Regions from separate parts of the Streptomyces sp. Ac-502 genome, predicted to be linked through region 4. Evidence: riboswitches for the same ligand, from Rfam matches in the RefSeq annotation. Region 4 holds a riboswitch; each other region holds the start of a gene.
What was found. A riboswitch is a leader RNA that binds a small molecule or an ion and turns the genes downstream of it on or off. The one in region 4 is predicted to bind cobalamin.

Region 1: linked by a shared signal. The riboswitch ahead of ACEXOX_RS27610 (FecCD family ABC transporter permease) and the one ahead of ACEXOX_RS13135 (cobalamin biosynthesis protein) in region 4 are both predicted to bind cobalamin.
Region 2: linked by a shared signal. The riboswitch ahead of metE (5-methyltetrahydropteroyltriglutamate--homocysteine S-methyltransferase) and the one ahead of ACEXOX_RS13135 (cobalamin biosynthesis protein) in region 4 are both predicted to bind cobalamin.
Region 3: linked by a shared signal. The riboswitch ahead of ACEXOX_RS09060 (ABC transporter substrate-binding protein) and the one ahead of ACEXOX_RS13135 (cobalamin biosynthesis protein) in region 4 are both predicted to bind cobalamin.

The regions. Positions count from the first base shown of each region.
Region 1 is NZ_JBHFFO010000001.1:6,070,043-6,072,234, forward strand. It holds gene ACEXOX_RS27610 (FecCD family ABC transporter permease) at 1-794, opposite strand, end outside; cobalamin riboswitch at 896-1,020, opposite strand; gene ACEXOX_RS27615 (FABP family protein) at 1,048-1,611, opposite strand; gene ACEXOX_RS27620 (hypothetical protein) at 1,898-2,192, opposite strand, start outside.
Region 2 is NZ_JBHFFO010000001.1:1,816,496-1,818,687, reverse strand. It holds gene metE (5-methyltetrahydropteroyltriglutamate--homocysteine S-methyltransferase) at 1-1,478, opposite strand, end outside; cobalamin riboswitch at 1,642-1,871, opposite strand.
Region 3 is NZ_JBHFFO010000001.1:2,006,836-2,009,027, forward strand. It holds gene ACEXOX_RS09050 (MFS transporter) at 1-106, shown strand, start outside; gene ACEXOX_RS09055 (class I SAM-dependent methyltransferase) at 75-824, shown strand; cobalamin riboswitch at 914-1,103, shown strand; gene ACEXOX_RS09060 (ABC transporter substrate-binding protein) at 1,213-2,181, shown strand; gene ACEXOX_RS09065 (FecCD family ABC transporter permease) at 2,178-2,192, shown strand, end outside.
Region 4 is NZ_JBHFFO010000001.1:2,907,371-2,909,562, reverse strand. It holds gene ACEXOX_RS13135 (cobalamin biosynthesis protein) at 1-795, opposite strand, end outside; cobalamin riboswitch at 926-1,076, opposite strand; gene ACEXOX_RS13130 (hypothetical protein) at 1,248-1,493, opposite strand; gene ACEXOX_RS13125 (anion permease) at 1,531-2,192, opposite strand, start outside.

The DNA.
Region 1 (2,192 bases), 3.2 Mb from region 4:
TCCACACCGAGCGCGGCGGCCGACTCGTCGCCCATGGCCAGCGCGTTCAGGCGGCCCGCGGAGAGCATCAGGTACAGCAGCGCCCCGGCCACCGCCACCGCGGCGACCGGCAGCGAGCCCCAGCCCGCCCCGCTGAGGCTGCCGAGCAGCCACATCATGGCGGACCGCGCCGCCTCGCCCCGGTCGGCGGCGAAGACCATCAGCGTGGAGAGGGCGGAGAAGCCGTAGTACATGGCGGAGCCGGTCAGGACCAGGCGCAGCGGGGTCAGGCCGTGCGCGCTGCGGGCCGCCGCGTAGACCAGCACCATGGCCAGCAGTGCCGAGCCGAAGGCGGCGGTGGACAGGGCCCAGACGCCGAGCGCGCCGAGCGAGCCGAAGAGCAGGACGGCGTTGGCGCCGACCGCGGCGCCGGAGGAGATGCCGAGCACGAAGGGGTCGGCGAGGGCGTTGCGCACCAGGGCCTGGACGGCCACACCGATGGCGGACAGCCCGGCGCCGACGACGGCGGCCAGGAGCGTGCGCGGGAAGCGCAGCTCCCACACGATGGTGTAGGCGGAGACCTCGTCGGAGGTGATGGTGCCGCCGCTCAGCCCGGCGCCGAGATGGCGCAGCACCTCGCCCCAGCCGACGCCGGAGGCGCCGAGGCCGACACCGCACACCAGGGACGCGAGCAGGACGAGGGCGAGCCCGGCGACCAGCGGCACGGTGGGCAGCGGCGAGCCGGTACGGGGCCGGTCGCCGTCGGGCCCGACGGGGGCGGAGGCGGGGGCGGCGGTACGGGCTGGGGCGGCCAAGGGGCGTACGCCTTCGGCTCGGGCCGCGTCCGTACGGTCCGGGGTGACGCCGCGTGGCGCGAGGCCCGCGGCGGTGTCCCCTCGCAGTCCACGGCGAGTTGATCAGGAACCGGCGCCCCCGCGGGTGATCGGGCTGGCGGAACGCGTGTTCCGCACACCGTTGCGGGTCAGCGCCGGACTCTCACCGGACTTCCCCGCGGGGCGCTCTGCGACTGTCTGTACTGATGAGCGGACCTGTGGAGGTCCGGCTCGGCTACTTGAAGAAGGCGATGCCGTCGTCCGGCAGGTCCTTGATGTCCTTGGCCCACTCGCGCGGGTCGACGACCTTCTTCAGGTGCGCCGACATGTACGGGCGCAGCGGCACCTCGGGGGTGGCCTTCTCGCCGACCCACATCAGGTCGCTGTTCACGTACCCGTACAGGCGCTTGCCGCCGGTGTACGGGCCGGAGGCCGCGGTCCGCGCCACGGCGTCGGTGGCCAGGTCGATCTGCGGCTTCTGGTCGGCCAGCTCGCCGTACCAGACCTCCGCGACGCCGCCGTCGCGGATCATCACGATCTCGACCTTGCGGTCCTTGTCGATGCGCCAGTAGCCGGACTCGGTCTCCAGCGGAGCGACCTTCTTGCCCTCGCCGTCGAGCACCCAGCTGTGCGAGGTGTATTCGAGGAAGTCACGGCCGTCGTGCGTGAAGGTGACCTCCTGGCCGAAGTTGCACTTCTCGGAGCCGGGGAAGTCGGCGACGCCGGCGCCCTCCCAGTTGCCGAGCAGGAAGGCGAGGGGCACGAGGGCCGGGTTCAGGTCGGACGGGATCTCGATCATCAGCTCAGGCGATCTGTGTCGGGGGAAGTCTGGTGTGTTCGGTGGGTCTAGCGCTGGCCCTGGTACAGCTTCTTCCAGGTCAGCCCGGCGAAGGCGACGACGCCGACGGCGACCAGGACGAGCAGGGTGGTGAAGACTGCCTCAAGCACGAGCGCGCTCCTCGGACGGAGTGAGGTGTTACGGACCGGAAGCGAGTCTAGTCGGCGTGCTCGGTGGCGGCGCTGTGAGGTCGGTCCCGCCGGGCGCCCGGGTGCCTGACGCCCCCGGGAGACCCGGCGCCGCCGGTTCAGCTCAGGAGATGCTGCTGGAGGGCGACGGACTGGTAGAAGGCCGTCGGTACGGTGCCGCCGGGGCGGGAGTGGACGACCAGGGCGATGGTGTCGCCGGCGGACAGGTAGGCGTACCGCACCGAGAGAGCGCCTTCGGAACCCGTCTCCTTGTAGAGCTCCGCCCCGGACCCGGACCAGCCGCCGATGGCCGAGCCCGCTACCTTCGGCACGGCCTTCTCGTACGCGTGGTCCCGTCCGACGGTCTGTGCGTCCCGTAGGAAGACGGCCGGGCCGCGCACGTCGCTCAGCACG
Region 2 (2,192 bases), 1.1 Mb from region 4:
TCGATGCCCGCCTCCTCCTGGAAGGAGAGCACCGCGCGGATCTCGCTCTCGATGCGCTCCTCGTACCCGGCCGTGCCGATCCGGCCCGCCCGCAGGTCGGCGCGGGCGGTGCGCAGTTCGGCGGTCTGCGGGAAGGAGCCGATGGTGGTCGTCGGCAGCAGCGGCAGGCCGAGGTGGGCCCGCTGGGCGACGGTCCGCTCCCCGTACGGCGCCAAGCGGCGGCCGTCGGCGTCGGTGACGGCGGCGGTACGGGCCCGTACGGCGGGGTCGTGGGTGATCGCGGAACCGGCGCGGGACGCCAGGTCGGCGCGGTTGGCGGCCAGTTCGGCGGCGATGGTGTGGGTGCCCTGCGCGAGGCCGCGGGCGAGCGTGGCGATCTCGGCGGTCTTCTGCCGGGCGAACGCGAGCCAGCGCAGGACCTGCGGGTCGATGTCCCGTTCGGCGGTGGCGTCCAGCGGGACGTGCAGCAGGGAGCAGGAGGCGGCCACGTCGACCCGCTCGGCCAGGCCCAGCAGCGTACCGAGCGTGGCCAGTGACTTCTCGTAGTCGTTGATCCAGATGTTGCGGCCGTTGACGACACCGGCGACCAGCCGCTTGCCCGGCAGGCCGCCCGCGGCGGCGAGCGCGTCCAGGTTGCCCGCCGCGGCCTCGGTGAAGTCCAGCGCGAGACCGTCGACAGGGGCCTTGGCGAGCACCGGCAGAGCCTCGCCGAGCTGGTCGAAGTACGAGGCCACCAGCAGCTTCGGGCGGTCGGTAAGGGCGCCGAGGACGCGGTAGGCACGCTCGGCGGCGTTGAGGTCGGCCGGGGTGCGGTCCTGGACCAGAGCGGGCTCGTCCAGCTGCGCCCACTCGGCACCGGCCGCACGCAGGTCCGCCAGCACCTCCGCGTAGACGGGCAGAAGCCGGTCGAGCAGGGTCAGCGGGTCGAAGTCGGTGGCGACACCGGGGGCCGGCTTGGACAGCAGGAGGTAGGTGACCGGTCCGACGAGGACCGGGCGCGGCGTGTGGCCGAGCGCGAGCGCCTCCCGCACCTCGCCGACCTGCTTGGCGGAGTCGGTGGCGAAGACCGTGTCGGGCCCCAACTCGGGTACGAGGTAGTGGTAGTTCGTGTCGAACCACTTGGTCATCTCCAGTGGCGCCACGTCCTGTGTGCCGCGTGCCATCGCGAAGTAGCCGTCCAGGGCGTCGGCCTCGACGGCGGCGCGGTGCCGTTCCGGGACAGCTCCGACCATGACGCTGGTGTCCAGTACGTGGTCGTAGTACGAGAAGTCACCGGTCGGCACCTCGTGGAGGCCGGCGTCGGCCAGCTGCTGCCAGTTCGACCGGCGCAGGTCCCGCGCGGTCTCCTGGAGGGCGTCCGCGGTGACGCGGCCCTTCCAGTACCCCTCGACGGCCTTCTTCAGTTCCCGGTGCTGTCCCTGGCGGGGGTAGCCGTACACGGTGGCCCGTGCTGCCGCGGCTGCGGGCTTCGCTGTCACGGAACTCTCCTTCGCGAGCGTGATCTTCTTCCGAGCTCGGTGACGGGACGAGAACGCGAAGGAATGACGCACCCGACGGGTCACGCGGCGCCGAACGGCACCCATGCCCGTCTGCTGTGGTCGCCGACCCGCCCTCGAGGTCACCGGAAGGCCGCGCACGCATGGACGCACGCGGGCAACGGGCAGGTCTTCGGACTTGCGGGCACGCCTGCCGGAACGTCGTCCGGCGGGCACCTACTGGCCGTCGCTTCCCGGATCCGCGGCCCGGATCCAGTGCGTATGACGGCGGTCGTTCCCGCTCACCGCTGCGGGGCAGTCCCGGATTCCCACCGGGTTCCCTCTTACGACGCGTCTGCCTGGCGGGCAGGGCGAACCAGTTGCACGCGACAGCGTAGATCGGTCATGCCCGGTACGGACACCCCTGTTCACATGGTGGTACGTGAGATGAGACACGGGTGGTGGAGAGGGGGTGCGGCGGTGGGCGGGCCCGGGCCTCCGTACGGCACCCTCGACGTGTCCCTGCGACGGGCTCCCGTGATGTGCCCCTGCGACGTGCCCTCGTGATGCGTCCCCTTGATGTGTCCGGATCGGCGCTCACCGGGCATGGCGGGGGTCTGAACAATGGGGCACCCCCGGTCGTACCGTGCGCCGCCGTCCCGTCCGCCCTCCGCCCTCCGAGGTCCGCTGCCGTACACCGGGGCGGCACCGCGTTCC
Region 3 (2,192 bases), 900 kb from region 4:
TGACCTCACCCCCGTCACCCCTCTCACCGACCCCATAGACCCCACGGACCTCACGGAAGGAAAACCGGTACCCGATGACGCACACGGGCGGATTCCAGGACGATGATTTCTGGACCGAGTTCTACGACTTCCTCTTCTCCGACGGGCGCTACGCCCAGGCCGAGGAGCTGCTCGACACCTCTCCCCTGCTGTCCTTCCCGGCCGGGGCCCGGGTGCTGGACCTGTGCTGCGGTCCGGGGGTGTTCACCGTTCCGCTCGCCCGCCGGGGCTTCGGCGTGACGGGTGTCGACCGCAGCCCGGTGATGCTGGACCGCGCCCGGAAGCGGGCCGCCGACGCCGGGGTCACCGCCCGGTACGTCCAGGCCGACATGCGGGAGTTCGTCGAGCCCGGGGCCTTCGACGTCGCCCTCAACCTGTTCACGTCGTTCGGCTATTTCGAGGACCCCGCCGACAACGCCCGTGTGCTGCGCACGATGCACGACTGCCTGGCGCCCGGCGGGACCCTGCTTCTGGACATGGCCGGAAAGGAACTGCTGGCCCGTAAGGTCACACCGCCGAAGGTGGTGCAGCGCGGTGCCGACCTGCTGGTGCAGACCGACACGGTGCTGGACGACTGGGCGCGGCTGCGCAGCGACTGGGTGCTCGTACGGGGCGACCGGGTGACGCGTACCAGCCTGGTCTGGTTCGTCTACAGCGCCGTGGAGTTGCGGCGGATGGCCGGGGAGGCCGGCTTCCAGGAGGTCGAGATCTTCGGCGGCTTCGACGGCCGCCCGTACGACCAGGACGCCGAGCGGCTGGTGCTGCGGGCGGTCCGCGCGGCGTGACCGGGGCGCCGGGCCGCACGGCGGGCCCGGCGCCCGCACATCGTAGGCGGCGCGCGGAACCGTACGCGCGCCCTTTGCCCCCGGTCCGACCGACCGTAATATCACCTGGTCATCACCGCGACGGGAGACAGGAAGCCGGTGCGAGTCCGGCGCGGTCCCGCCACTGTGACCGGGGAGTGACCCTTCATCAGGCAGATCGGGCCACCGCGCGCGGCGCGGGAAGGCCGGGGGAGCGTCGATCCGGGAGTCAGGACACTGGCCTGTCGCGGGCCCGTTCCGAGGAGCGCGGACTCCGCAGGAGGCTTTACGTGTACGACGGCACGACCCGTCCCCCTCTTTCTCCCCCACCGCCCGGCGGCGCCGGTTGCGGCGCGCCACGGCACCGGCGGTGGCCCTCGCCCTGTCCGCCGTCCTGCTGGGCGGCTGCGGCACATCGCGGGGCACCGCGGACGACGCGGGGCCCGCGGCCACCGCGGCGAAAGGTTTCCCGGTCACCATCGACAACTGCGGCATCCGTACCACCTACCGGAAGCCGCCCTCCCGGGTCCTCACCATCCACCAGCACCCCGCCGAACTGATGCTGGCGCTGGGGCTCAAGGACCGCATGATCGGCACCGCCTTCCCCGACTCGGCCGTCCTGCCGGAGCTGCGCGCGGACTACAAGGCGCTGCCGCAGCTGGCGAAGAAGGAACCGTCCTTCGAGACCGTTCTGGAAGCCGATCCGGACCTCGTCTACGGCGGGTACGCCAGCGCCTTCGCCGAGAACGAGGGCCGCTCGCGCAAGGCGTTCGCCGATGCCGGGATCAACACCTACCTCAACCGCGAGTACTGCGGGAAGAAGCAGGTGTCCATGCAGGACGCGTACGACGAGGTCCGCACCGTCGGCAGCATCTTCGGCATACGGGAACGGGCCGACGAGCTGGCCGCCGGCCTCAAGGGGCGGGTGGACCGGGCCGCCCGAGCGGTCAAGGGCGCCCCGGCCGTACCGGTCTTCGTGTACGACAGCGGCGACAAGGCGGCCTTCACCGCCGGCGGCAAGAGCCTCGGCACCGAGATCATCCAGCTCGCGGGCGGCCGCAATGTGTTCGCCGACCTGGACAAGGTCTTCGGTGACGCGTCCTGGGAGCAGGTCGTCGACCGGAAGCCCGAGGTCATCGCGATCTACGACTACGCGGGGGCCGGGAGCGTCGAGCAGAAGAAGAAGTTCCTGCTGTCGCAGCCCGCTCTCGCCGACGTGCCCGCTGTCAAGAACAAACGGTTCGTCGTCCTGCCGCTGACCGCGACCCTGGTGGGGGTGCGGCCGCCGTACGCGGTGCAGGAGCTGGCCCGCGCCCTGCACCCCGAGCGGTTCCGGTGACCGCCGCCGCC
Region 4 (2,192 bases):
GTACGCCAGGGTGCCGCCCAGCCGTACGCCCAGCGCGCCCGCGAAAGCGGCCTCCACCGGGCCCGCGTTGGGGCTCGGGTGGGACGGACCGTCCTGCCGCCAGGCGCGCAGCGCGCCCCGCCGGTCCGGCCCGGCCAGCACCGCCAACGCGGCGGTCAGCCGGGAGCCGGGGTAACCGGCCACGTCGTCGAGGCGGGCCGAAGCCCAGCCGAAGCGGCGGTGGCGCGGCGACTTGTGCCCCACCATCGCGTCCAGCGTGTTCACGGCCCGGAAGGCCAGCAGCCCCGGCACACCGGCGACCGCGCCCCAGACCAGGGCGCCGACCACCGCGTCCGAGGTGTTCTCGGCGACGGACTCGACCACCGCGCGCGCCATCTGCTGCCCGTCCAGGGCCTGCGGGTCGCGCCCGCACAGATGCGGCAGCCGCTCGCGCGCCACGTCCAGGTCGCCCGCCGCGAGCGCGCCGCCGACGGCCCGCGCCTCGCGGCCCAGCGAGGTGCCGCCCAGGACGGCCCAGGTGGCGGCGGCGGTCAGCGCGACGGAGGCGGGGAAGGCGGCGGGGGAGCGGCGTACGGCGCGGTCGAGCAGCGCGGCACCGGCGGCGGTACCGCCCGCGAGCAGCGCGGTGTGCAGGGCGCCGGTCCCGCGGTGGTCGCGCCACAGACGGTGTTCCACGGCGGCCGCGGCCCGCCCGAAAGCGGCCACGGGGTGGCCGCGCCGGGGGTCGCCCACGACCAGGTCGCCGAGGAAACCGAGGGCCGCGCCGCACGCGTAGCCGGCGTGTTCGGCACGCATCGGATCAGACCGCCGTCGCGCCTCGGAGGGATGGCGTGGGGGTACGTCCAGCAGATTGCGCACTGCGGCCGGGCATGGCGGTAGGTCCTCACTCAGGGTCCGCGCCCTGGCTCGACGGGTACGGCGACAAGAGTCTCCTGGCTCCCCGGATCGGCGCTTCCCCCGGCCTTCCAGTCCGTACGGGAACCTGCGTCGCGGGACGCGGACCGTGGCCCTTGGTGGAGGGGCGCTCCCCGGTGACAGTGGCGGGACCGCGCCGGATTCTCACCGGACTTCCTCATCTGTCGCCGATTGGCTCCGGCAGTCCACCACGCTCCGCCAAGCCCGTCAACTCACGCTTGACCTGCGGTGCGGGGTGGTGGCGCTGCCTGTGTCCCAGAACACAGACGTCCGGTGGCCGTGGCGGGGACGCCGCGGCCACCGGACGCGGTGGTGCCGTGTCGTGCCGCGGCTCAGGCGGCGACGATCAGGTAGATCCCGTACGCCACGGCCGCGGCGCACAGCGCGAAGCAGGCGTACGCCCCGGCCCGCGCCGCCCCGCCGGAGCCGGCGGGCCCGCCGGCGGTCACCGGCGCGCCCTCCTGCCGCGGCTTACGGGACGTGCCGACGATGCCGAGGGTGAACAGGCCCACGATCCCGACCGTCACGAACAGCGTGACGCCGAAGACCTGGCCGAGAGCTGCCCAGTCGATGCTCATTGCGTTCTCGTTCCTTCGTGGGAGCCGTGCGGCCGGGTCAGCCGGCGGCCGAGCCGGCCTTGGCACGGCGCCCGGCGCGCTTCTCGTGCGGGTGGGCGGCCACCGGGGCGGCGATCACCGGGGCGGCACCGACCGGGTCCGCGATCCGGGCCCCGGCCACGGCGGGGGCCGGGATGGCGGCCGCGCCCGCCGCGACCGGGCCCGCGGGAGGCGGGGAGACGGCCTGCAAGGCGGCGGTGACGACACCGGCGGGCTCGGCGGCCGGGCCCTCGTTGACGTTGGTGTGGTCCACCGGCTTGCGCCGGGAGGCCACCCAGATCGCGCCGCAGACGGCGAGCGCCAGCACGGCGACGGTCGCGATGCCCCAGTCGCCCTGGTCCGCCAGGAGCGCGGCGCCCGCGGCGACCAGACCGGCGGCCGGCAGCGTCAGACCCCAGGCGGCGGCCATCCGGCCCGCCGTGGACCAGTGCACCACGCCGCCCTTGCGGCCCAGGCCGGAGCCCATGACCGCACCGGAGCAGACCTGGGTGGTGGAGAGCGCGAAGCCGAGGTGGGAGGAGGCCAGGATGGTGGCCGCGGCGCCGGTCTGGGCGGCGAAGCCCTGCGGCGGCTGGATGTCGGTGATGCCCTTGCCCATCGTGCGGATGATCCGCCAGCCGCCCAGGTACGTGCCGAGCGCGATGGCCAGACCGGCCGAGG